Regions from separate parts of the Exiguobacterium sp. H66 genome, predicted to be linked through region 2. Evidence: predicted binding sites of a transcription regulator. Region 2 holds the regulator's gene; each other region holds the start of a gene.

What was found. The regulator LexA, encoded in region 2, represses DNA repair genes until DNA is damaged. The targets are predictions, from matches to a motif close to CGAACATATGTTCG.
Positions count from the first base shown of each region.
Region 1: a site for LexA is predicted at 2,965-2,978, ahead of KNP88_RS15840 (Y-family DNA polymerase). Genes of this name have one in related genera too.
Region 3: a site for LexA is predicted at 2,180-2,193, ahead of uvrB (excinuclease ABC subunit UvrB). Genes of this name have one in related genera too.

Region 1 covers NZ_JACSMQ010000007.1:145,645-152,336, forward strand. Annotated here, with positions in the region: gene KNP88_RS12350 (heavy metal translocating P-type ATPase) at 1-324, shown strand, start outside; gene KNP88_RS12355 (ZIP family metal transporter) at 431-1,243, opposite strand; gene KNP88_RS12360 (YolD-like family protein) at 1,310-1,639, opposite strand; gene KNP88_RS15840 (Y-family DNA polymerase) at 1,623-2,948, opposite strand; gene KNP88_RS12370 (pentapeptide repeat-containing protein) at 3,158-3,805, shown strand; gene KNP88_RS12375 (MBL fold metallo-hydrolase) at 3,897-4,652, opposite strand; gene KNP88_RS12380 (arsinothricin resistance N-acetyltransferase ArsN1 family A) at 4,726-5,226, opposite strand; gene KNP88_RS12385 (1,2-dihydroxy-3-keto-5-methylthiopentene dioxygenase) at 5,415-5,954, opposite strand; gene KNP88_RS12390 (methylthioribulose 1-phosphate dehydratase) at 5,970-6,590, opposite strand; gene KNP88_RS12395 (2-hydroxy-3-keto-5-methylthiopentenyl-1-phosphate phosphatase) at 6,587-6,692, opposite strand, start outside.
Region 2 covers NZ_JACSMQ010000005.1:236,073-242,764, forward strand. Annotated here, with positions in the region: gene KNP88_RS10545 (YneF family protein) at 18-248, opposite strand; gene tkt (transketolase) at 357-2,345, opposite strand; gene KNP88_RS10555 (DUF896 domain-containing protein) at 2,553-2,789, opposite strand; gene KNP88_RS10560 (YneB family resolvase-like protein) at 2,903-3,556, opposite strand; gene yneA (cell division suppressor protein YneA) at 3,603-3,890, opposite strand; gene lexA (transcriptional repressor LexA) at 4,097-4,711, shown strand; gene KNP88_RS10575 (metal-binding protein) at 4,742-5,215, shown strand; gene KNP88_RS10580 (MIP/aquaporin family protein) at 5,394-6,095, shown strand; gene glpK (glycerol kinase GlpK) at 6,137-6,692, shown strand, end outside.
Region 3 covers NZ_JACSMQ010000002.1:302,300-308,991, reverse strand. Annotated here, with positions in the region: gene KNP88_RS04900 (S41 family peptidase) at 1-858, shown strand, start outside; gene KNP88_RS04895 (PDZ domain-containing protein) at 878-2,041, shown strand; gene uvrB (excinuclease ABC subunit UvrB) at 2,246-4,213, shown strand; gene uvrA (excinuclease ABC subunit UvrA) at 4,215-6,692, shown strand, end outside.

The DNA of each region.
Region 1 (6,692 bases), on a different contig from region 2:
GTTGGCGACGGCATCAATGATGCCCCTGTTTTGACACGAGCCGATGTCGGAATCGCGATGGGCGGACTCGGCAGTGATGTGGCGATTGAAGCCGCAGATATCGTCCTCATGACAGATGAACCAAAGCAGTTGGTCGAAGCAATTGAGATTGCCCGTGCGACACGAAAAATTGTCTATCAAAACATTTTCTTCGCACTTGGCGTGAAAGCCGTGTTTCTCCTGTTTGGTGCATTTGGTTTCGCGACGATGTGGGAAGCTGTGTTTGCGGATGTTGGTGTAACCGTCCTGGCTGTTTTAAATGCGATGCGCATCCTCAAAAAATAATTAAAGGTACACGTTGAAAGGTACGGACTCAAAAGTCATTCCAATATCAATCTGAAAACTCCTTCACCGGCGATGAAGGAGTTTTTTTTGTTCAATCAGTTTGTATTTAGCCTAAGGCGACATCAAGAATCATCATGACGGTAAAGCCGACCATTAAACCCAGTGTCGCTAAATCAGAGCCGTTTTCAGCTTGTGATTCAGGAATCAATTCCTCGACGACAACAAAAATCATCGCGCCGGCTGCAAAGGCGAGTGCGTAAGGCAGTAACGGCTGAATGAAGAAAACGGCAGCCGCCCCGATCATTGCCGCAATCGGTTCAACAATAGCGGACATTTGACCGTAATTGAAAGCGCGACGGCGTGACATGCCTTCACCACGAAGCGGAATTGATAAGGCAGCACCTTCCGGCATATTTTGAATCCCGATTCCGAGTGCGAGCGTCAAAGCACCAGCGACTGTCGCCCCGTCCATATTTAACGCAGCAGCACCAAAAGCGACACCGATTGCTAGACCTTCCGGGATGTTGTGCAAGGTGATGGCTAAAAAGAGCAGAGTTGCCTTTTTAAGACCGGTCGAAGGGCCTTCTGCATTTTCAAGTGGTGCGGATAAGTGTAAATGTGGTGTGACGAAGTCGAGTAAGCGAACGAAGAAGCCACCTGCTAAAAATCCGATTGCAGCCGGAAGCCAGGCGATGCCACCATCCTGTTCCGTAAATTCAATCGCCGGAGCGAGCAGTGACCAAAAGGACGCAGCGATCATGACACCGGCGGCGAAGCCGAGCATCATATTCATGACCTTTTTTTCAATTGTCGTAAAGACGAAAACAAGTGCCGCCCCAAGTGCGGTCAAGCCCCATGTCATCATCCCGGCGAGTAATGCCTGGATCACGACGGGGAGTGAAGTAAACCATTCAAACATACAAACATTCCTTCTTTCAAATCATAATTCAAGAGATAAGTGCATTATTGAAGCCCACTGTCACTCCTACCCGTTTTCAATCCGAACTAGTCGCATCAGGGGAATTTCGATCGGATTTTGACTCCGGACGTACAGAAGTCCTCGTTCGCGCTCGATTCGTTCGATGAATCCGGTCAGTGTGATATAGCTTCCTTCCTTATAATACGTGATTTCAAGTTCTTTTCCTTCCATTAATGCTTCTTCGAGGATGAATTGCCATGATTCTTGAAGTTGTTCATCGATGGGCGGTAGTGTTAAACGATGCGTATCTTTATAATAGTCGCGCAACAGTTGAATGTACTCCGGCATCAAAAACGGAATCCATTTTAAATTGCCACGGTCACGATACCGTGTCATTGCCGTCACCTCCCGGATGACCACCGACGAAGCGGAGGCGGCGCTTGGCGACACTTGTATCAAGAAAAGAAACAGCGAGGCGGATGGTTCCCTTCCCGTAACGGACGTTGACATGATCGATTGCCTTTAACAAGCGTTTGCGTTTCCAAACACGGGTATTGTCTTCGAACAACGACAGTTGCAGTGCACCTTGGTCGGGGACAAGTTGACCGAGCGAGACGGACAAAAAACGAATCGGTTCGTGTTCGAGCCAGTTCGGCTCGAACAGCTGAAGGATATGGCGCAGGATAATCCGTTCGTCTGAAGTCGGATAAGGGAGACGGAGTTGCTTTGAAAATCCTGCCCGGACGATATGTCTCGAGTAACGGACACCTAAGTGAACCGTCCATCCAAGTTGATTGGAAAAGCGGACGCGGGCTGCGACATCGCTTGCGAGCTCACTTAAGACCAGCCGAATCTGGTCGTATTCGTAATAATCACGCATCAGTGTCACGCCATGACCAACCGTCTTCTGTCGGGATGATGCCGGACGAAATAAAGCGGTCGGATCAATCGTCGTCGGAGATTGATCGATGCCCCATGCATGATGCCAAAGTTCGGCACCGATGACACCAAAACGTTCGTGTAGTGTTTCTAATGGTGCGGCCGCCAAATCGCCGATCGTCTCGATGCCTAATTGATTCAGATGGTGCTCCATTTGATGACCGATCCCCCACATCTTACGAACGGGAAAGTCATGTAAGAGACGGGGGACATCAGCATAACCACAACGCGCAATGCCCTGTTTTTTCCCGAGTAAATCAAGGGCAAGTTTCGCGATGACGTTATTAGGACCAATCCCGATTCGGACGTGAATGCCGGTTTGTTCCAGGATAGCTGACTGTAATTGGTTAGCAGCTTCAAAATCCGTACCGAAGAGGTGCTCCGTTCCCGTCATGTCGATGAAACTTTCGTCAATCGAGTAGACGCGAATCACTTCCGGTGGTCCGAATTGATGGAGCACATCGAGGACACGAATCGACGTTTTCATGTAGCATAACATGCGTGGTTCGACGAGGTGAATCTGCTTTCGTTCCTTATACGGGAGTTGTTCAATCTGGTAGAGACGACTTGCCGTTTTGATACCAAGCGTCTTCAAAGCAGGGCTCGCCGCTAAAATGACGGAGCCGCTCCGTTTTAAATCGGAAACGACGGCTAATTTTGTTGTTAATGGTGGTAGATTTCGGTAATGGCACTCGCAACTGGCATAAAAAGAGACACTATCCACGCAAAAAATACGTTGGTTTGGAAAGTCCGCATCAGAAGACACGAAAATCACTCCTTTTAGAACGTTTGTTCTTATTTTATTTATGTTGATTCTAGCACGGTCTCAAAGTGTCTCAAATCAAAAATTGAAAAAGAGTGTACATGTCATCACTTTTTAGAGCGCGGCATGACTTTAGAGATCATCCTCTTGGGTCATATTTAGGTAACAGGTTTGGTACACTAAGGACTGAGAAGAAGAAGGGTTGGGAGAGAATGAAGAAAAAACCGATGATCCATCTACCGGATGTCCCGAATAATTTAGCAGTCGAAACATTTGCAGAAATCGAAATCGATGATCCGTACTTGTATCAAATGCTGTATGAAAAAGAAACGTTACCCATCGAGCTGACGGAGCGGATCGATGCCAATCAAGTCTGTTTTCGGAATGTCTCATTTGCGGGTCTCGTGTTTGATCGCGCGTCATTTGAAAATGTCCGGTTTGAGCAGTGCGATTTGACGGGTTGTCAGTTCCGTGACAGTCGTTTTCATCGCGTTCTGTTTCAGGACTGCCGCCTGACGGGGGTTCAATTAGAAGAAACGACGCTTGATCATGTCACGGTAAAAGCATGCCAGGCGAATTACTTACAAGTGATTCGGACATCGCTCCGACAAGTAACGTTCGAGCAGACGGCGATGCGGGAGACACAATTCTTCGAAGGGAAACTCATCGATTTACGTTTTGAGGATGTTGAATTGATGGAAAGCCAGTGGGTTGAAACTCCGTTAAAAGGACTCGATTTGCGACAAGCGGACGTCTCGGGGATTACGATTGATCCACGCTTTTTGACAGGGGCGATCGTGACGGAAGGACAAGCAATCGCCTTCGCTCGTTTGCTGGGTCTTGTCATTCCGCAAGAATGAACATGAAAAAACCGGACGCTGTTCCTCTTCCTTTTAGGGAAACGGAAAACGTCCGGTTTTTTTGTATTCATACGACTCTCGAAGGAGAGACTTAAAAGGAGAGCGTCTCGCCGTCGTCCGGAATCAAAAAGTGAGCGGAGAGATGATTTGCTGCTAAAAAGTCAGCAATCATATCGCGGCGGAGCAGGCAGTGGTTGACGGCCTCGAGATGCGAGACGATGATCGTCGCTTCAGCCGCTGCCGCATGGACCGCTAATAAATCACGTTCCGACATCGTGATCGGTTCACCGGTCTGGAACTGGGCGGCACCACTATTGACGACGATGACATCCGGTGCATAGGTATCAATCGCAGAATCGACGTCGTCACACCAAATCGTATCACCGGCGATATAGAGCGTCGGCTCATCGGGATGTGTAAAGACGAGACCGGATACGTGTCCCATCCGTTGTCCGATTTCGCCGACGCCGTGTTGACCGTTCGTGCGGAAAACTTTGACATCGCGGAGTGTCACACCCTGGTCGAACGGCTGAACGTCGGTGAAACCGGCCTCTTTAATGACAGAGGCGTCCGTCGCGTTTTGGGCATAGAGCGGAACCGTCTTCGGTAACAATTGTTTGGCAGCCTCATCGAAATGATCGGCGTGAAGATGTGTCACGAAGACGGCATCCGGGTCGAGTAAGGTCGAGACATCGACCGGTAAGTCGACAAGGGGGTTGCGGTGGGTGTTCGGTGTATGGTCGAACGGAGGAAGCGAACCCTTTTCACCGAGAAAAGGATCAATTAAAAAAACTTGGTTGGCATAGGTCAAGACGAGTGTCGCATTTCGAATTTGCTGGATGTTCACAGGCAATCTTCCTTTCTTGTACGAATCTTCCTCGTCTCATATTCCCGACTTGTCGAACCTTTAATCCAAAACATCATTGGTCCGGTTTAGGGAGAATTTTTTCCATGGCCAGGACATCGACATAATACCCGTTTAACATTCCTTGTTCTTTAAAGGTACCGACGATTCGGAATCCGGCTTTGATGTAGAGTTTTTGTCCGATCCGGTTGAAGGGGAACGTAAAAAGAATCAGCTTATGCATGCCGTGAATGATTGCATGTTCTTCGATGATGTCGAGTAGTCGTTTTCCGATTCCTTGTCCGCGGTGGGTCCGTGTGATGTAGACGGACAGTTCGCCGACGGACTGATAGACGGGACGCGGATTGTAGGCATCGAGCGAAATGAAGCCAAGAATCTTTGATCCTTCATAGGCAACGTAACCGGCATGTCGCTCGGAGCGTTCACTGAACCATTGCTGCATGAAGGCGAGATCTTTCGTATCCGTCTCGAGCGTCGCGATGCGGTCTTCAATTCCTTCATTATAAATGGCGAGCACGTCCGGTAAGTCGGCTTCTTGAACGAGACGAATCATCATACACGTCAGCTCCTTTTTGTGTCCTTTTCTTCATTATATCGGAGATGGACGAAACAAACGGCATGTTTCTAGAATAGGAAATGCTCCCGGACACGCGCTTTCCTCAAACATGTTTGTCAGACGACGTTTCAGTACAAAAAAAGCCCAGGTCCTCTATCGCTAGAAGACTTGGGCCGGACCGGACTGAATTAGTTTGCTGAAGACAGGGCATCCCGCTCGTAAATCGGCACCCAGCCGTCCGTCGTGACGAAGATTCGGATTGCTACCACTTTCCGGTCTTCCTGGAGCGTGAAGTAGTGGCGCGTGTTGACGGGAACGGAAATCAAATCACCGGGATTGAGCTCGATGTTGTAATAGCCGACCTCCTCGTCTTTAATCGCAAACACGCCATGGCCGCTGACGATGAAGCGGACCTCGTCATCGGTATGATGGTGTTCTTTTTGGAAGTTGACGAGTAATTCATCGAGATTCGGTGTCGTATCCGACAGTGCGATGATGTCAGCCGTCTGGTAACCGCGACGTTCCGAAACATCTTTAATCTCGTCCGCGAATGTCGTTAAAATCGTCTGTTTGTCGTCATCCGTTAATGTAAAGTTCTCGACGAGGTCGCCCGGTAACTTCGAGACGTCCCATTGTTCATATAAGACGCCGCGTGAAGCAAGGAATGAAGAGACCTCATTTTGATCCGTATACCGTTCGTTTGTCTGTTGGAAAAGTACTGTTGCCATTGTAAATTCCTCCTTTTAATGAATCGCCTGTCGGCACGTTTGTAGTTTTAAGGTGTAACTGAACAAAAACTCGAATGCTTCCAACTGTTTTTTCGCTTCAAAGGCAGTCGGTGCCCAGACGGTGATGCCGTGATTGCGAATCAGGACGACGCCGCTCTCGGCATGTACATGTGCTGCAAAGGCAGCGGCAAGCGTCGGAATGTCGGCATGGTTCGGGATAATCGGCACACGAACTTCCGCATCTTCTTCCCAACGGCCGAGTGCCTTGATGATTTCCTGACCGGCAAACCGAATCTCGCCTTGATCGCCGTACAGTTCCGAAATGACATTATTGTCAATCGTATGGACGTGAAGGGAACACCCGGCAGTCGTTCGGTTGAAGACCTCGACGTGGAGCAATGTTTCGGCAGAGGGACGACCCGTCTGTTCGCCGATCAGTTGACCGGACGCGTCGACATGGACGAAGTCGTCCGGTGTATCCTGCCGTTTGTCCTTCCCGCTTGCCGTCACGAGAAATTCAGTCGGTTGATCGGCTGTCCGGATGGCGAGATTGCCGCTTGTGCCGGGGAACCAGTCGCGTGCTGCAAGTTCCTGTTTGACGGCACGTAATTCTTCATATCGTTTTAAGAAGGTCATGTGTACACCACCTTTGTCTGCAGATGATTCAATATGTCATGAAAGTTTTCAAACGGCGTATACGGGATGCTGTGCTGTTCACATAGCGTGATCAGATAATCC
Region 2 (6,692 bases):
CCTCCTTTTGAAACTGCTTATTTTTTAGGTGATTTCATCGAACCACTCATTGAACGCATCACTTGGTTAACTTTCTTTTGTGATGGCTTTTGACCCATTTGCATCATCAATGTCTTAATCATATCTTCGTTGATTGGCGGGTTTTGCTCCAAATAGTTCATCATGTATCGACGAGCGATATAGAAACCAAGGGCGACACCTGCTACCAAGCAAAGAAGGGCAATTAAAATCCAAATCCATGTAGCCAAGTTGCTTCCTCCTCTAACTTAAAACGTCGCTTTTTACTATACTATAATTCTAACCGTTTGCATAGATAATGCATGAAAAAGGTGCGCATGAACGCGCACCTGTTCCACTTATCCGAGTTGCTTGACTGTTTCTAAGATATTTTCGACAGACATGCCGTACTCTTTTAATAGAAGGTCTCCTGGAGCCGATGCGCCGAAACGATCGATTCCGATGACTTGTCCTTCTGTTCCCACGTACTTGTACCAACCGAGTGACGCGCCTGCTTCGATCGCAAGACGTTTCGTGATCCGTTTTGGTAAGACAGATTCTTTGTACTCAGCTGTTTGCGCTTCGAACAACTCCCATGATGGAAGTGAAACGACCGCAACCTTTTCACCCAGTTGTTTTTGTGCTTCGACGAGCAAGTGAACTTCTGAACCCGTTCCCATCAAGATTGTATCTGCTGTGTTTACGTCACCTGCGATAACATAACCACCCTTTTCAGCACCTTCGACTGTCGTGCCTTCCAGTTCAGGTAAACCTTGACGTGTCATAACGAGCAACGTCGGTTTGTTTTTCGATTGAACAGCTGTTTTCCAAGCGGCAATCGTTTCTTTTCCGTCTGCCGGACGATAGACCGTCAAGTTCGGCATCGCACGGAAACTCATCAAGTGTTCGACTGGCTCGTGTGTCGGACCATCTTCTCCCACTGCGATCGAGTCATGCGTCAAGACGAAGATTGATTGAATCCCCATCAATGCTGCAAGACGGACTGCCGGGCGCAAGTAGTCTGAGAAGACGAAGAATGTCGCACCGTAAGGGATGACGCCACCGTGAAGTGCCATTCCGTTAACAGCTGCTGCCATCGCGAACTCACGGACACCGAACCAAATGTTACGGCCGCTTGGATCGATATCGAAGTCAGCTTCGCCTTTTAGCATCGTGTTGTTCGAACCAGCTAAGTCAGCTGATCCCCCGAAGATTGATGGGATGTTTTTCGCAAGAGCGTTTAAGACTTCTCCACTCGTCTGACGTGTTGCTTTTTTCGATGTCAGATCATATGTCGGAAGATCTGCTTCCCAGTTGCTCGGCAATTCATTGTTGATCGCTTGAACAAGCTCAGCGTGCAATTCCGGATGTGCTGCTTTGTATTGCTCCATTTTTTCCGTCCATGCTGCTTCTGTATCAGCGCCACGTTTTTCGATGCGCTCCTCGAACAAGTCTTTGACTTCTTCCGGTACATAGAATTCTTCATGATCCCAAACGTAGCTTGCTTTCGTCAACTTGATTTCCGCATCGCCGAGTGGTGCACCGTGTGAAGCCGATTTCCCTGATTTGTTCGGCGAACCGAATCCGATAACCGTTTTGACTTCGATCAATGTCGGTTTTGTTGTTTCCGCTTTCGCCGCGTCGAGTGCTTTTGAAATCGAATCGATATCCGTTCCATCTTCAACACGGATGACTTGCCAGTTGTATGCTTCAAAACGTTGTTGGACGTTTTCAGAGAATGACTTGTCCAAGTCGCCATCAAGCGAGATATCGTTTGAATCATACAGGACGACGAGTTTACCAAGACCTAAATGTCCTGCGAGTGAAGCCGCTTCTGCAGAGACACCTTCCATTAAGTCACCGTCTCCGCAAATGCCGTATGTGAAGTGGTCGACGACGTTTAGGTCGTCACGGTTGTATTTCGCTTCGAGGTGACGTTCTGCCATCGCCATCCCGACGGCCATCGCGATGCCTTGCCCGAGTGGACCAGTCGTCGCATCGACACCTGCTGTGTGACGGTATTCCGGGTGACCCGGTGTTTTTGAGTTCCATTGACGGAATGACTTCAAGTCATCCATCGCGAGGTCGTATCCTGATAAATGGAGGAGTGAGTAGAGAAGCATTGAACCGTGTCCTGCTGAAAGTACAAAACGGTCACGGTTAAACCATTCTGGATTTTTAGGGTTGTGGTTCATATGATCCGCCCATAATGTAAATGCCATCGGTGCTGCACCCATCGGCATTCCCGGGTGGCCCGAGTTCGCTTTTTGTACTGCATCAATTGATAAGGTACGAATCGTATTTACTGCTAATAATTCTACTGTTGTCATGTTCGTCAAAACAATCATCCTCTCTCTTTTTCACAAATTCTATATCATTTTAGCACACACAGAAATGTGATACAACTTTTCTAAATAGTATGTCACATTAAAATGAATGCGCTCTCTATTGCCCTTTTCAAGCAACTTTCATGATACACATTACTGATTTTCCCATTAAAAAAGCTACCTCGCTCACGGATTGAGCGACGCAGCTTTCGTTCATACAAAACTTGCTTACTGTTTATTGCGTTCTTCTTCTTGTGCTTGCTTCAATTTTTCAGGCGTAACATCCGTTCCTTCTTCATCAACGATTTTGATGCCCATCATTTGATTTTTGAACGAACCACGAAATGCTTCTAAATAGGCCGTTCTTAATTCTTTTTGTTCCGCCGTCTCAGCTTCCGTTAACGGTTCGACTTTTGATTTATTGGCAAGTTCATTAATTCGATCGAGTTGTTCTTGTGATAACATAATATCCCTCTTTCTCTTTGACTCAACGCGGAGCACTTTAATAGTAACCTTACTGTAAAAGACCCGAAAAAAAAAAGCAAGTTTGTCGCGTCAAGATGACACAACACCTGCTTTCATTCATAAGACTGGACAACTTCTTTATATTCAAGATAACGCCGGTTGACCGTCGCTTTCGAAATATCATGCCCCATGCCGCGTAAGGTCGTCGCGATGTCAGCAAACGTCAAACCAAGTTCACGTAATCGAACGATTTCTTCAATCGGGACTTCCTTTCGACTGCGGCCGGCATTCTCGCCTTGCCGATTGAGATTTTGTTCGGGTCTAAAACCATTATCGACAGCCCGTCGCATGCCGCGTGCAATTTTTGCATTGTGGAGCTTACGCTGGTATTCCTCAACGAGTGAAACGATCTCGAGGACCATTGCTTCCGCATCCGCCAGTTTGTATTCACCGTCTGACTCCATCGTCATCAACTGGACATCATGTTTTTTGAACGTATGCAAAATCGCGATTTTGGCGTTTCCTCGTCCGATTCGTGTATCGTCCGTCACGAGCACCGCTTCCACCAGATGACGCGTTACATAATCCAGAACGGTTAACATCCCTTCTCGCTCTACATCATAGCCACTTTCTTTTTCGACGATGATATCTATGATTTCAAATCCTTTTGTTAAAGCGAGTCCCGACAGTTCTGCTCTTTGCCGCTCCAGTGAGCTCTCTTGTGCTTCTTTTTCCGTCGAGACGCGACAGTAGATTACTACTTTCATCGTACCTCACACCCCTGTTCGTTCATTCAACAACTTTTATATTCTGTCATTGTTGTGCGATTGGTACAACGATTTTGTCTTTCGAAATGACATGTTTTGTTTCGAGCTCATTGTTCTTGATCAGCCAGTCAATGTATTCCTGGTTCGTCATCGAACCATCATTGTAGACTTCTGCAACTTGTTCGACCGTTACGTTCTCATCGACCGTGACTGACGCCGTGAGTAATTGGTGGACCTTTTCATCCGGTCGTGGTGTTAAAAGAAAAAGAATGAAGGCAAAACTGAGCGTATAAAACAGAATTGAAAAGGCATGAGTACGAATAGAATGAATCATCATGAATCCCTCCAAATAGGTTATTAGAATAAATGTTCTCGGAACAATTGTTCGCATAATCTATAATAAACACAGAACCAGTGTTCGGTCAACACAAAAACATCGAACAATTGTTTGTACGCTCATTTGTTCTATGTTATAGTAATTCTAGAAACATATATTCCTAAATCCTAAAAAAACCAATCCGGAAAGAGGTGGCAATTCGTATGCGGAAAATGTCTAAACGTCAACAAGAAATCCTTGACTACATCATCGCTGAAGTGAAGTTAAAGGGCTATCCACCTTCAGTTCGCGAAATTGGTGAAGCTGTTGGTCTTGCTTCAAGCTCAACGGTACACGGTCATTTGGATCGTCTAGAAAAACGTGGACTGATTCGCCGTGACCCGACGAAACCACGCGCGATTGAAATATTGCTTGATAAACCTGAAGAAATCAACGAAGCGATCGTCCATGTCCCCGTTATCGGCAAGGTAACTGCCGGACTTCCGATCACTGCGATTGAAAACATAGAAGAGCATTTCCCACTCCCTGCACATTATGTAGGAAATGAAACCGTCTTTATGTTGACGATTGATGGCGAATCGATGATTAATGCAGGTATTCTTGATGGCGATCGTGTTATCGTGCGTCAACAAAACACAGCAGAAAACGGGGAGATTGTCGTTGCGATGACCGAAGATAGTGAAGCGACAGTCAAACGGTTCTTCTTAGAAGATCAACAGGTACGTCTTCAACCAGAAAATGACTCGATGGACCCGATGTATTTCGATAACGTGTCGATTCTTGGCAAGGTCATCGGCGTTTACCGGACGATTCACTAAGAGAGGGACCAGCTGAGCTGGTCTTTTTTCATGCCTTCTGGAAATGTACATGATACGGTCAACTCCGTTGCCCTCACGGGATATGTTGTTTATTCGGTCGCAACGAACCAAACGGATTGGCTCCCGACCGCTGTCGGAATCGCCGTCGGGACATTATGGCTTTCGCCCGACTTAGACTTAAAATCGGAACCTTACTATCGTTTTGGCCCTTTGCGTGTCCTTTGGATGCCATACGTCAAAATTATGCCGCACCGCTCCATCTGGTCGCATGGCTTAATCATCGGAGATGTCATCCGCCTACTCTACAGTGCTGCTTTATTGATTCCGCTTCTCTTTTTAGCCTTCTATAGTGAAATCATTCAAGCAAGCACGGTCGACTCATTGATTGACGTCATGCCTGCTTTTATTATCGGTGTAATGACCGCAAGTACGATTCATATCATCCTTGATCATACGAGTAGTTGGTTCCGCCCTAAAAAGAAACGAAAAAAACGTCGATCCTGACTTTTTCCATTCAATCATGGAAAAAGTCTTTTTATTATCCAATTCTAATTTTTTTAAACCTAAATATTGAAAATTTCTATTCCTATATTTCAATTATTTGTATTGAAAACGTTATCAATTCGGGTTAGGTTTAAATAGAAAGGCATTATTCGCTTTAATCCAAAGGGAGGGTTTTTGCATGAGTAATTTTATTAGTGAGATGATGGGAACATTGATTCTCATCCTACTCGGGGATGGCGTCGTCGCCGGTGTCGTTCTGAAGAAAACCAAGTCTGAAAATGGTGGCTGGATTGTCATCACGCTCGCTTGGGGTCTCGCCGTTATGACCGGTGTTTACGTCGCGGCATCCAGTGGTGCCCACTTGAACCCAGCGGTTACTTTGTCGCTCGCGCTCAATTCTGACTTACCGTGGGCAGATGTACCTATCTATATCGCTGCTCAACTTGTCGGAGCATTCCTTGGCGCAGTACTCGTTTGGCTTCATTACATGAAACATTTTGAAGCGACAGAAGATCAAGCCGCAAAACTCGGTGTATTCGCGACAGGTCCAGCGATCCGTCATACGGGATCAAACTTAGTATCTGAGATCATCGGGACATTCGTTCTCGTCTTTGGTATCTTGGCGCTTGGAGCGAATACGTTTGCAGACGGACTCAATCCATTGATTGTCGGTCTCCTCGTAGTCGTCATCGGTCTTTCGCTCGGTGGTACGACGGGTTATGCAATCAACCCTGCCCGTGACCTTGGTCCACGTATCGCCCACGCGATCTTACCGATTCCGGGTAAGGGATCATCAGACTGGGGTTACTCATGGATTCCGATTGTCGGACCAATCATCGGAGGCGCAATCGCCGTCTTCATCTATCAACTGCTATTTTGATTGAGCATTAGGTATCTTAACTATTCAAGGGGGACTCACAGATGGAAAACAAGTATATTTTAGCACTCGACCAAGGAACGACAAGCTCACGCGCCATCATTTTCGATCATGATGGTCAAATCGTCAACTCTGCTCAACGTGAATTCAAACAATACTTCCCACAACCAGGCTGGGTCGAGCATGATGCAAATGAAATCTGGGGTTCGATTTTAGCAGTCATGGCGGATGCACTCGGAACGGCTGACATCAAACCGAGTCAAATCGCGAGCATCGGAATCACGAACCAACGTGAAACGACAGTCGTTTGGAACAAGGAAACGGGAAAACCAGTTTATCATGCCCTTGTCTGGCAATCGCGTCAAACGGCCGACATTTGTGATGAGCTAAAAGAACAAGGACTCAATCAAAAATTCCGCGATAAAACCGGCTTACTCATCGATGCCTACTTCTCAGGAACAAAAGTCAAATGGATTCTAGATAACGTCGATGGTGCACGTGAGCAAGCAGAGAACGGGGAACTGCTCTTCGGTACAATCGATACGTGGCTCGTCTGGAAGCTCTCAGGTGGAAAAACACATATCACAGACTACACGAATG
Region 3 (6,692 bases), on a different contig from region 2:
ACGATTCCGATTGAGACCGTCTATTCGGAAACAGAACAAGTGAACGGGAAAACGATTGGTGTACTCCAAGTGACTCAGTTTTCTGACCCGACTGCAGAAGAGTTCGAAAAGCAACTCGCTGCTCTCGAAGCGAAGAATATTGATGGACTCGTCATTGACGTTCGGGGAAACCCAGGCGGACTGTTGACGGCAGTTTCGAAAATGATTGCGCCATTCATTCCGAAAGATACACCGATTTTCCAGGTCGAAGACAATAAAGGCGACCGGACGCAGGAATTCGGGAAGGCGGACGCGAAGAAACCTTATAACATCGTTGTGTTGGAAGATAACGGTTCCGCGTCAGCGTCAGAAATTTTAGCCGCCGGTCTGAAAGAAGGCGCCGGTGCAGAAGTCGTCGGTACAAAGTCATTCGGTAAAGGGATCGTCCAAAGTGCGTATGACTTAAAAGATGGTAGTGACCTGAAGCTGACAACGAACAAATGGCTGACGCCAGACGGGAACTGGATTCACAAAAAAGGAGTTAAACCGACCGTTGAAGTCAAACAACCTGCGTATTTCAATGTCACGAAAATATTGACGGATGACAAAGCGCTCAATGTCGGGGACTATGGAAAATCTGTCGAGAATGCACATCTCGTGCTCGAAGCGATCGGTTACGATCCGAAAGGGCAGGATGGGTATTATGGCGACACGATGAAACAAGCAGTCGAACAACTTCAAAAAGATGCCAAGCTCGAAGTCACGGGTAAGATTGACCCGGTGACGGCTTCCGAGATGGAGACACGTCTCTTGAAAAAGTTAGAAGACTCGAAAAATGATGTACAACGCATCAAGGCACTTGAAGTTGCCGCTGAATAAATCACGGAAAGAGGTCTGAATGGGCGTGGAATTATTCGATGGAATCGGTTGGACAGTGATTAGTCTTATCGCTAGTCCAATCCTGTGGTTAGCCATTCTAGTCAGTGTTGTAATCGGTATTCGTCGCGTCAGGCGAGAACGGAACTTGTTCCGCTCGAAATCACGCGATCAACGGACCGACATTTTTGAGACATTGCTGCCCGGTCTGCTCGTCGGGATTGTCTTATCTGCAATCAGTTTGAGTTTACAGGTGACCGTCAGCCCGGTCTTCATTGTCGCCTTTACGGCGCTCGCCGCCGTGACATTGGTGATTGGCGTCGTCCGGTTTAACTTGCCGCTTTGGCCGCTCAGCGTTTTGGCACTTATCGGGTGGTTCGTGACGGATGAACGGATGGACGGGATTAAAGAGGTCGACGCGACGACGTTGCTGTTGCTTGCGAGCTTGACGTTGCTGGCAGAATTGACGCTCGTCGCGTGGCGCGGTCAAAAGCAGTTGTCTCCATCACTCGTCTTATCGAAGCGGGGGCGTTTCATCGGTGGGTTGTCCGCGAACAAACTGTGGTTGATTCCGTTGCTCGTCATTGTTCCGGGCAGTAGTCTCGAGGAATGGTTTCCGCGGTTCGCTTTTCCGGAGTACGTCCCGCTCGTGCTCTTTTTCCCGCTCGGCTTCAGTTTTCTGTTCACAGGAAAATTACCGGCTGAGTTGATGCGTCCATTGATTCGGGGTCGCGTCATCACATTGTTACTCGCGGTCTTGTTGACACTGGGTGCGTACGTGACGAACCGGGAAGAGTGGTTATTCGGTCTACCGCTCCTGCTCGTCTTGCACATCATCTTGCACCAACGGGTCAAACGTTTGAATCGTTCAGAGACGCCGATTTTCCTCAATGGTAAACGGGGTGTCGTCATCCTGGGGACGTTCCCTGGATTACCGGCATCAGAAATGGGGCTCGTACCCGGAGAAGCCATCTATAAGGTCAACGGTGATTTTGTTGATTCCGAGACGAGCTTCTATGAAGCGATTCAAAAGCATAAACCGTACTTACGTCTCGAAGTGATGAATCATAATGGAGATGTTCGGTTTGCGCAACGGGCTTTTTATGAACAAGATCATCATGAACTCGGCATCATGTTCGTCAGTGAGCCGGGGAATCGCCGGACGAAAATTCGAACGCTTCAATAATGAGCATCCTCTATCACGTGAGTGGTAGGGGATGTTGTTGTTTCTTGAGTGAACTTTATCTTTTTCAGAGATAATCCGTACTGGGACTTTTTCTTTTTTGGAAAAACGGGTAACTTCCTAGAAGGAGCACTTCATAATCGAATGTTTGTTCGTAAAGTGATACAATAAAGATAGATTTTTTACGGAATGAGGGGGAAGTTAGCGATGGATTTTGAGTTAGTGTCACCATTTGAACCAGGCGGCGATCAGCCGGCTGCCATTAAACAATTGGTCACCGGCGTCAAGAACGGCGAGCGGCATCAAACGTTGCTCGGAGCGACCGGAACCGGTAAGACGTTCACCGTCTCGAACGTCATCAAAGAGATTAAAAAGCCGACGTTAGTCCTGGCGCATAATAAAACACTGGCCGGGCAACTGTACTCAGAGTTCAAAGAATTTTTCCCGAACAACGCGGTCGAGTACTTCGTCAGCTTTTATGATTACTATCAACCGGAAGCGTATGTCCCGTCGACGGACACGTTCATCGAAAAAGACTCGTCCATCAACGATGAGATTGATAAACTCCGTCACTCGGCGACGTCTGCTTTGTTTGAGCGTGATGACGTCTTGATCGTTGCGTCCGTCTCGTGTATCTACGGTCTCGGTAACCCGGAAGAATACAATAATCACGTGTTATCGCTTCGTGTCGGCAACGAGATGGGGCGTAACGAGATGCTCCGTCGTTTGATTGACATTCAATATGAACGAAATGACATCGACTTCCAGCGCGGGCGGTTTCGTGTCCGTGGAGACGTTGTCGAGATTTTCCCGGCGTCACGAGACGAACAATGTGTCCGTGTCGAATTTTTTGGTGACGAAATCGAACGGATTCGCGACATGGATCCGTTGACAGGTGAAATCATCGCCGACCGTGAACATATCTCAATCTTCCCGGCGTCCCACTTCGTGACGGGGGACACACGTCTTCAAAAAGCAATCGCGAACATCGAAGTCGAACTTGAGACGCAACTCGCGAAGATGCGTGAAGACGGGATGTTACTCGAAGCGCAACGTCTTGAGCAACGGACGAACTACGATCTCGAGATGATGCGTGAAATGGGTTACTGCTCAGGAATCGAAAACTATTCCCGTCATTTAAACCTGATGCCGGAAGGATCGACGCCGTATACGCTCATCGATTACTTCCCGAAAGACTTCTTGCTCGTCGCCGATGAGTCGCACGTCACGTTACCGCAAATCCGCGGGATGTATAACGGTGACCAGGCGCGGAAACAAGTCCTCGTCGACCACGGTTTCCGTTTGCCGTCAGCGAAAGATAACCGGCCGCTTCGTTTTGAAGAGTTTGAAGAAAAGGTCAGTCAAGCAATTTATATCTCAGCGACGCCGGGACCTTATGAGCTCGAGCACTCAAAAGAGATGGTCGAACAAATCATTCGTCCGACGGGACTCGTCGATCCGACAATCGAGATTCATCCGATCACGGGGCAAATCGATTACTTGATGGACAACATCCGGGACCGCGTCGCGAAAAATGAACGGGTTCTCGTGACGACATTGACGAAAAAAATGTCGGAAGACTTGACCGATTATTTAAAAGAGAACGGTGTTAAGGTCAACTACATGCACTCGGAAATCAAGACACTCGAACGGATTGAAATCATTCGCGATCTGCGGCTTGGTAAGTATGACGTCCTCGTCGGGATCAACCTGCTTCGTGAAGGACTCGATATTCCGGAAGTGTCGCTCGTGACGATTCTCGATGCAGATAAAGAAGGTTTCTTACGGTCCGAGCGATCATTGATTCAGACGATCGGACGGGCGGCCCGGAACTCGGAAGGGCACGTTGTCCTGTTTGCAGACAAGATTACGGATTCGATGCAACGGGCGATGGATGAGACGGAACGTCGGCGCAACATTCAGCTCGCGTTCAATAAAGAACACGGCATTACGCCGAAAACGATTCAAAAAGATGTTCGCGGTGTCATCAGTACGACGATTGAAAGTGATGATACGGTCGAAAAACTGGAGAAATTCAATAAACTGAAAAAACCGGAGCGCGAAACGCTACTCGAACAGTTGGATCAAGAGATGCGACAAGCAGCGAAAGACATGCAATTCGAGCGCGCAGCAGAGCTTCGAGATCTTATATTAGAATTGAAAGCAGGTGCCTAAGTTGGGAGACAAGAAAAATAAGATTATCATCAAAGGCGCTCGCGTCAATAACCTTCAAAATATCGATGTCGAAATCCCGCGCGATCAGCTCGTCGTCTTGACGGGCTTATCGGGATCCGGGAAGTCATCACTCGCGTTCGATACGATTTATGCGGAAGGGCAACGACGTTATGTCGAAAGCCTCTCCGCTTATGCACGCCAGTTTTTAGGGCAGATGGATAAACCGGATGTCGATGCGATTGAGGGACTTAGTCCGGCAATTTCAATCGATCAAAAGACGACGAGTAAAAACCCCCGCTCGACTGTCGGGACGGTGACGGAGATTTATGATTACCTCCGTCTGCTGTATGCGCGAATCGGCAAACCGATCTGTCCGAACCACGGGATTGAGATCTCGAGTCAAACGATCAGTCAGATGGTCGACCAAGTGATGGAGTTACCTGAGCGGTCACGGTTGCAGATTTTGGCACCGATCGTTTCCGGACGAAAAGGGGCGCATGTCAAAGTCTTTGAAGATTTGAAAAAAGAGGGCTTCGTCCGTGTCCGTGTCAATGGCGATACGATTGATTTAACGGATGACATCGCACTCGAAAAAAATAAGAAACACTCGATTGAAGTCGTCGTCGACCGTGTCGTCGTCCGACCGGACGTCGAATCACGGCTCGCCGACTCACTCGAAACAGCACTCCGCCTCGCGGATGGACGTGTCATCGTCGATACGATGGATGGCAATGAGCTACTTTTCAGTGAGCATCATGCGTGTCCCATTTGTGGTTTCTCAATCGGAGAACTCGAACCACGGATGTTCTCGTTCAATTCGCCATTCGGGGCCTGTGCCTCATGTGACGGACTCGGGACGAAACTTGAAGTCGATGTCGATCTTGTCGTACCGCATGCAGACAAGTCACTCAACGAAGGGGCGATCGTCGCGTGGGAACCAACGAGCTCACAATATTATCCGCAACTGCTCAAAGCAGTCTGTGAGCACTTTAAAATCGACATGGATACGCCGTTCGAACAGTTGTCAGACGAACAACGCGACATCATCTTAAACGGCAGCTCGAAAGAAGAAATTCACTTCCGTTATGAAAATGACTTTGGCATGGTCCGCAACACGGATCTGTTCTTTGAAGGTGTCTTGAATAACTTGCAGCGTCGTTACAAGGAGACGTCGTCGGATTTCATCCGCGAGCAGATGGAAGGATACATGGCGAAAAAAGCATGTCCGACCTGTAAAGGGCATCGTCTGAAACGCGAATCGCTTGCCGTCAAAGTATCCGGTATCCACATCGGAGAAGTGACGAAGATGTCAGTCAAGCAAGCTGTCATTTGGTTCGAAGAGTTGCCGACGAAACTATCGGAAAAAGATCAAACGATTTCACGGATGATTGTCCGCGAGATTCATGAACGGTCGTCGTTCTTAGAAAACGTCGGTCTCGATTATTTGACGATTTCCCGTGCTGCCGGCACATTGTCCGGTGGCGAAGCGCAACGGATTCGTCTCGCGACACAAATCGGCTCCCGTCTGACAGGTGTCCTCTATGTCCTTGATGAACCGTCAATCGGCTTACACCAACGTGATAACGACCGATTGATCAGTACGCTGAAAACGATGCGCGATCTCGGAAATACGTTGATCGTCGTCGAACATGATGAAGACACGATGATGGCAGCGGATTACCTGATTGATATCGGACCCGGTGCCGGTGATCACGGTGGCTTCGTCACAGCGGCCGGTCGACCGGAAGAATTGATGAACGACGCGAATTCACTGACCGGACAATATTTGTCGGGGAAGAAGTTCATTCCTGTGCCGACTGAACGGAAACAACCGGACGGACGGGCGTTACGGATTAAAAAAGCGTCAGAAAATAACTTGAAAAATGTCGACGTCGATATCCCGCTCGGCTTGTTCGTTGCCGTGACCGGAGTATCAGGTTCCGGGAAGTCGACATTGATTAATGAAATTCTCTACAAGACGATTGCACATGAGATGAACCGGGCAAAAGAAAAGCCGGGAGCGCATAAAGGCATCACAGGACTCGACCAAATCGATAAAGTCATCGACATCGACCAATCTCCGATCGGTCGGACACCACGTTCGAACCCGGCGACGTATACCGGTGTCTTTGACGACATTCGTGATGTTTTCGCTTCGACGAACGAAGCGAAGTTACGCGGCTATAAAAAAGGACGCTTCAGTTTCAACATCAAAGGTGGCCGGTGTGAAGCGTGTCGCGGAGACGGGATCATTAAAATCGAGATGCATTTCTTGCCGGACGTCTACGTTCCGTGTGAAGTCTGTCACGGGAAACGGTATAACCGCGAGACGCTCGAAGTAAAATATAAAGGTAAAACGATTTCGGACGTTCTTGAGATGACAGTTGAAGAGGGACTCGAGTTCTTCGAAAAAATTCCGAAAATCAGCCGGAAGCTGCAAACGATTGCTGACGTCGGATTGACGTACATGCGTCTCGGA